2 linked regions of the Archaeoglobus fulgidus DSM 4304 genome follow. The main gene of each other region encodes a partner of the protein of the gene in region 2 in a complex. Each region holds a gene or a part of one and is shown on either strand. Other genes may lie near its edges. A codon is read from its position in the direction of its gene.

Region 1 (3,319 bases), 250 kb from region 2 along the record:
GTTGGGCATACACATATTTCTCTGTGAATTCAATATTTAAGATTCCCACTTATTTTTTGTCTTCCAACTCAACTTACTCTTCTACTTTCTCCTGCTTTTCTCATTCGACATTAAACAATTTTAAAAACCCTGCCTATTACAAAATTGAAAGCAATGAAAACCTCGGTTATAATTTCCACATACACCAAAGAAAGATATAAAGACGTGCTTAGATGTATTGAATCCGTTAGACATCAGAGTTTAAAACCTTATGAAATTCTACTGATTTTAGATCCTGTAAAAAGCTTAGTTGAGTACTATAAAAATATTGTCCCAAAAGATGTTAGAGTGGTAGTCTCCGACGGTTTTGGCCTTTCGAAGGCAAGAAATAAGGGTGTTTTTGAAGCTAAAGGAGATATTATAGCTTTTATTGATGATGATGCTTGGGCTGATGACTTGTGGTTGGAAAAAATCGTCGAAAATTACTCTGACGAAGGTGTTTACGGTGTTGGTGGCAAGATTATTCCGGTTTTCGAAAACGGAAGACCCAAGTGGCTACCTGAGGAACTGGATTGGATTGTCGGATGCACTTACAAAGGTATGCCCGAGCAAAGGACAAATATAAGAAATCCAATTGGGGCAAACATGAGTTTTCGAAGGGAAGCTTTTGAAATTGCCGGTCCATTTAGATCAGAAATAGGTAGATACGGTAAAAAGCTGTTGAGTGGTGAAGAGGCTGAATTTGCTATGAGATTAAGGAAGATCAAGCCTGATGCTAAAATAATTTATGAACCATCAGCGGTGGTTTACCATAAAGTTCCAAAGAGTAGGGTAAGAATCAGCTATGCAGTAAAAAGAGCGTTCTATGAAGGCTATTCCAAGGCCATTCTTGCGAAAGAATTTCCTCTAGAAATGGAAAGTAAATATTTGAACTTCATCCTCAGATCAATCTTAAGGAAGCTTCTAAGCAAAGGACAACAAATCGAGGCTCTGGTAATGTCTGTGATAGTCATGACTGTCGGAATCGGTAATTTGTATGGAACCTGCAGAATTTTATTGAGAAAGTGATAAAAATACCATTAATTGTGGATTCCAGCCAGGAGGGTTCATGCCTCCAGCAACGGATTCTCATAGCATAACGGACTTTTAGAGGCGCTATCAAAAGTGAACGCTTTTCGCCGAACCCTCCAATCCTGAAAGTATCGCGAAGGCCATTGCCGAGGTTTACCGTAAACAAGGCAAACGCTATTCTCCACCAGAGGGGCTTAAGTGGGAGAACATAACCAGGAAATGGCGTGCTTTGTTGGAGGAATTATTACGCTGATTTTAGACATAGCCCCGCGGGGATTCGAACCCCGGTCGCGGGCTCCAAAGGCCCGCATGATTGACCGCTACACCACGGGGCTTCATAAAGTCTTCGCCATTTGTGGTAATAACGGTTTCGTTTAGAAATCGTCAAGCGTCTTCTGCCTCAGATTTGACACCGTCTTCCAGCGCATTCTCACGCAGCTCGGAATTCTGCCTGAAGCTATCCACTCCTTCAGCACTTCTCTTGTCCTCGGATCGCTCGCATAGCCGCTGCCGAAATCCCCGAATTTTTCTTTCAGCCTCTCAATCTCCCGCTCCCTTTCCACCTTTGCGATGATTGAAGCCGCAGCTACCAGGGGATACTTCTCGTCCGCCTTGTGCTCGGCCACAACTCTCAACCCCGTAATCTCCTCAAGCTCCCTCGAAAGTCTCTCGGGAATCACATCAGGACTGTCAACATAAGCAATTTCCGGCTTCAGCCTGAGAATTATTTCAGCGTAGCACTCCTTCAAAATCTCGTTTATGGTTTTAGCAGCCATCCTTTCGTCGAGATTTTCGGGAGAAACTTTCAAAACCTCCGTTCTGCAGATTTTCCTTATTTCCTCGGCTAGTTCCTCTCTCCTCCCCTGACTTAGCTTTTTGGAGTCTTTCACACCAAGCTTTCTCAGCCTATCCTCATCGCTGCAAGCCACTCCTGCAACAACCAGTGGGCCGATGACGCAGCCCTTTCCAGCCTCATCGATGCCTGCCTTCATCAGAAACCCAGCTTCCCCAGACCCTTTATTGGCAGCTTGTTCTTCTTCATCTTCTTCATAAGGTTCTTCATCGTCTTGTAGTAGTTCAGAAGCTCCTTGACCTCCTGAGGAGAGGTTCCGCTCCCGATTGCTATCCTCCTTATCCTCGAAGAATCGATGATTTTTGGATTCAGCAACTCCTCCTCAGTCATCGAATCCATAATCACTCTGAATTTCTTCATTTTCTCCTGCGTCATCTCCATTACGTCATTATCAACCTTCAATCCCAGGCCAAAGGGGAGCATCTCGAAAATCTTTCTAACCGGCCCCATTTTGTTCATTGCCTCTATCTGCTTGTAAATGTCTTTCAGCGTGAAGGTTCCCTTCAGGAATGCTTCAGGATCTAGCTCCTCCTCGCTTGCAATCCTCTCAATCTTCTCCATTAGCGCCTTGATATCTCCCATTCCAAGCAGTCTCGAAACGAAGCCAGCGGGATCAAAGCGTTCGAAGTCCTCCACCTTCTCTCCCGTTCCTATGAATGCTATCGGTATTCCAATCTGCCTCGCTGCCGACAAAGCACCACCACCCTTCGCCGTTCCATCGAACTTCGTGATGATTATGCCATTGATTCCTATAGCCTCGTGAAACGCCTGAGCTTGCTTGCTTGCAAGCTGGCCTATCGCTGCATCAAGCACGAGCAGCTTGTAGTCCGGCCTCGCAACCTCTGCAATCTTTATCATCTCATCAATCAGCTCATCTTCGAGCGCATGCCTTCCGGCTGTGTCTATGATTATCATGTCGTGGTCTTTGAGCTTTTCCAGCGCGTTTTTGACTATTTTGACCGCATCTTTTTCCCCCTTCTCGCCGTAGAACGTTATTCCGTACTCCTCCGCAAGCTGCCTTAGCTGCTCGTAGGCTGCAGGTCTCCATGTGTCGGCTGCAACAACAGCAACCTTCATCCCCCTGTCTTTGAAGTATTTGGCCATTTTGGCCGTTGTTGTGGTCTTACCGCTCCCCTGAAGACCGACGAGCATAATCTTGGCCTTTTTCAGCGGTATCTCAAGCCCCTCTCCCACTCCCCTGAGCAACTCCTCGTAAACGATTTTGAGAATCTGCTCCTTTGCGTTGAGAGCGGGAAGAACGTCCTCGCTTAGAGCCCTTTTCTTTATCGCATCGCTGATTTCCTTAACCTGCCTGACATTGACATCAGCCTTGATGAGGGCTCTCTGTATCTCCTTAACCATCTCCTCGACGAATTTCTTATCAATGCTCGATGACCCCGCAATTTTCCTTGCAAC
Region 2 (3,075 bases):
GAATGGAGGTGTTAAGGGTGGAGCTTCCACTTGCTCCTGTGGAAAGGCTTCTGAGAAAGGCTGGAGCTTCAAGGGTCAGTGAGGATGCAAAGGTGGAACTGGCGAAGGCCATAGAAGAATACGCCATGCAAATTGGCAAAAAGGCTGCTGAGCTGGCAAAACATGCTGGGAGAAAGACGGTAAAGGTGGATGACATCAAGCTTGCTCTGAGGGAGCTTTAAAACCTTCAACTTTTCGATTTACATTTTTTATAATAAATTAAGGGATGCGAAACCCTGCAATCGGCAACGCAGTTGCTGTAGGTTCTCATTGTGTCGCACGATGGGGAGGTGTACTCAGCCCCCTTCCCCCTCTCTCCGGCGATGTGCTCGACCTGATACCTCGTCTTTTCATCGTCGAAGTCAGGTGCGGACTTAAACAGCGCTATTATTTCGTCAACGGTCATTCCGATGTTAAGGAGGAAGGAGGTAATTGCAAACCTTGCGGTATGGGGGATGTTCATACCCCTCTGAAGCTCTGAGAGAATTTCCCTCATGCAGGGAGGGAGGCAGTTAAGGTCAACCTCCCCCAAGTCCATTGCAAACTTCTCCGACTCCCTCTTCGCCTTCCTTGAAAGCTCCCTCACTGCCTCGCTCACCGCCTCGCTCACCGGAACCTTCTCGAAAAGCTTCATTCTCAGTAGCTCCTCCAGCCCCCTTAAAACCTCGGCTTTGGTGGTCTCAACCCAACCGTTTCTCAGCTTTCTGTTCACGAGCCTCCACTTGTCATCCTTAATTCTCGCGGAAACTCTAACAAAGGTTGAAACGTGCATTTTCCAGCCTTTAAGCTTCGCACCGAGGTCTATCGCCACAAGCCTGACTATCGGCTCTTTACCGCTCTCTTCTACATCTTCCCTCAACAGCCTTGAGTAATAGCTCGCCTCGTTAACAGCGTACCTCATCCTCACCCAGTCCTCCATCGCCGAAACAATCATTCTGGATGCGATGTACGTCAAGAGGGAGAGCTTGGCGTTTGTGTAGAACCTCTCAACCGCTTCACGGGGGTAGTAGAGCGAGCAGTTTTCGAAACAGCCCATACAAAGGTCGCAACCTTCAAGCGTTCCCCTTTTCTGGCAATCATAGCAGTTCTCCTCACAGCCAAGACAGAAGAACTCCGACTCATCTGTGAACCTGTCGTACTCCACCCTGCCGTCAATTGCCTTGTCAACAATCCTCTTTGCGGCTTCAACAGTATCCAGAAACTTTCTAAGCTCATCCTCGATGTTGAATGAGAAAACGCGTGAGGCAATTCTCAGAAAGGGATAGCGAGCCAAAATTGGGTAAAGGGGTAGGTATTTCATCAATCACTCCGACTCTATGCGCGGAGCCAGGATGTACTCGACCTTTGCCCTGCCGCCAACAAGCTCAAAAACCAGCCTGACTGGATAGTTGGTTCCGAGGTGAATCGTGAGCAAATCACCGCTTCCCGCAACCTTGCAGAACTCCTTGAGGTAGTCAACGCTGAACATGCTCCTTGCTTCCCCTCCGTTGAACTCTATCAGCTCAGTTTCCGTCATGTGGAAAACGATGCTGTCAACATCCCCCTTCGCCTCAATCCTGAAGCCCTCCTTGTCTGACCTGAAAATCACCTGGTCGCTGATTTTGTCTGCAGCCGCAATTGCCTTCTTGAACTCCCCCGCATCCATAACAATCTTCGCTGGCAGCTCCAGCTCGGGAATTCTCGGCTCTTTCCTTATTGCGGAGGGGTCTATCAGCGCCACCTTGTACTCCACGCTTCCGAACTTTACCTTCAGCGTGCTCTCATCCTCAACGATCAGCTCAACGAGGTCTTTGGTCGAGATTGACTTGCTTATGTCGAAAATCCTGTCCATGTCCACTCCTATGGTTTTCTCCTCATCTATGTTGTAAACCTCAAAGCTGTCTTTCGGGATGTCAACTATGACCATCGCAACGTTTGCGGGGTCAACGGCTCTCGAATGCAATCCCTTTTCTAGGAAGTGTATTCTCGCCTCGCTGACCAGCGCAACTATAGCCCTCGTTACGGTCTTCAACAACTCTCCGGTCATTATGACGTCTATCATCTCAGCTTTTTTTAGACGTGTTAATATTTAATTTTTTCTGCTTGGCTGCCTGTGCTTCCTTTCCCTAACTCCGCACAAATGGTGTGCGGAGCTAACCTCTCATGGCCTTGAGAACTCTTCTCAGCAGCTCCTCCTCACTCACCGGAGAATCAACGCTCACGACTTTTGGATGATTCACTTCCTCAAGCAAACAGGCTTTCTTGCAGCCGTTAATCAAAACGAGAACGTCAGCATCCTCCGAGTAAAAAATTGTGAAGTGCTTTCTCAGCACATCCTCAACATCCTCCCGCCTGTACTCGGGGTTGCATCCACCGCAGTACTTAACTCCGACCTTCATCCCCTTCTCTCTTGAACCCTCTCACCCTCAAGTAGTCCTCATCTGGAAGAATCCCCGCAACTCTCTTTGCCTCTTCCTTCTTCACGTCGATGTTCGCCCTTCTCGCAATCATTATCTTCTGCGCGGCTGGCGAGCCTGCTCCGTGCATAGACTCCGGCAGCTCAGCCCCGATTGACAGGTTCTCGATCAGCCTTATCATCCTGACCCTGTGCTCGGTCGGTACGTCGGCCTTTCCTTTGAGGTACTTCTCAATCAAATCTCTTGTTTCGGGATTCTTGTAGTCAAGCTCGGACGGTGTTGTCGCCACCAAACCGCCAACGATGTCCTGAGCCAGCCTCGACCACTCGTAGGGGAAGCGGGTTATGTTGAGCTTCGTGACGTTGGCCAAAAGCAGGTTCGGCATGTAGGCTCCAGAGGGAGTTTTGAAGCCCTCGTAGGAGCACGCGAGGGAGCAGCACCAGCAAGTTTCTGCCAAATGAACCATTTCAGTCAGCTTGTCCACGATGTGCGAAGCCCTTTCAACGCCGTTGTACTCGGCAATAGCTGCCGAAGCTCCGATCAGCACATCCGCAACTCCAACCTTGCAGCCTCCGTAGTTCTGCCTGTGATATGTTGCGAAGGTTTCAACAAGCTCCGACGCAAAATCGTACTCCCCGCA

The links.
Region 1: the proteins of AF_RS01715 (region 2) and rnhB are in contact, whole or in part, in a crystal structure (PDB 3P83), measured with the Archaeoglobus fulgidus proteins. Residues at the interface, in WP_010877842.1 of Archaeoglobus fulgidus: Val39 (codon at 1,966), Ala42 (codon at 1,957), Asn43 (codon at 1,954), Val44 (codon at 1,951), Ala45 (codon at 1,948), Met46 (codon at 1,945), Leu125 (codon at 1,708), Asp168 (codon at 1,579), Ser194 (codon at 1,501), Asn218 (codon at 1,429), Tyr219 (codon at 1,426), Pro220 (codon at 1,423), Ile237 (codon at 1,372), Leu238 (codon at 1,369), Ala239 (codon at 1,366), Pro240 (codon at 1,363), Arg241 (codon at 1,360), Ile242 (codon at 1,357), Glu243 (codon at 1,354), Ser244 (codon at 1,351); in WP_010878125.1 of Archaeoglobus fulgidus: Ala74 (codon at 1,823), Ile178 (codon at 1,511), Ala179 (codon at 1,508), Ile183 (codon at 1,496), Arg190 (codon at 1,475), Ser195 (codon at 1,460), Asn196 (codon at 1,457), Leu197 (codon at 1,454), Arg198 (codon at 1,451), Gln199 (codon at 1,448), Lys200 (codon at 1,445), Thr201 (codon at 1,442), Leu202 (codon at 1,439), Asp203 (codon at 1,436), Phe205 (codon at 1,430).

The regions. Positions count from the first base shown.
Region 1 is NC_000917.1:556,629-559,947, forward strand. The notes cover bases 234-3,233. They hold rnhB (ribonuclease HII), read right to left. Parts: upstream 2,043-3,233; coding sequence 1,425-2,042; downstream 234-1,424. Other genes in these bases: AF_RS03155 (glycosyltransferase family 2 protein), read left to right, coding at 234-1,047; srp54 (signal recognition particle protein SRP54), read right to left, coding at 2,042-3,233. Also shown: AF_RS13440 (ribbon-helix-helix domain-containing protein), read right to left, coding at 1-9; more of AF_RS03155, read left to right, coding at 154-233; more of srp54, read right to left, coding at 3,234-3,319. UniProt on the Methanocaldococcus jannaschii protein: Endonuclease that specifically degrades the RNA of RNA-DNA hybrids.
Region 2 is NC_000917.1:305,411-308,485, reverse strand. Bases 212-2,967 are described here. They hold AF_RS01715 (DNA polymerase sliding clamp), read right to left. Parts: upstream 2,081-2,967; coding sequence 1,343-2,080; downstream 212-1,342. Other genes in these bases: AF_RS01705 (4-hydroxyphenylacetate 3-hydroxylase family protein), read right to left, coding at 2,401-2,967; AF_RS01710 (hypothetical protein), read right to left, coding at 2,172-2,417; priL (DNA primase regulatory subunit PriL), read right to left, coding at 227-1,339; AF_RS01725 (histone family protein), read left to right, coding at 212-221. Also shown: more of AF_RS01725, read left to right, coding at 3-211; more of AF_RS01705, read right to left, coding at 2,968-3,075.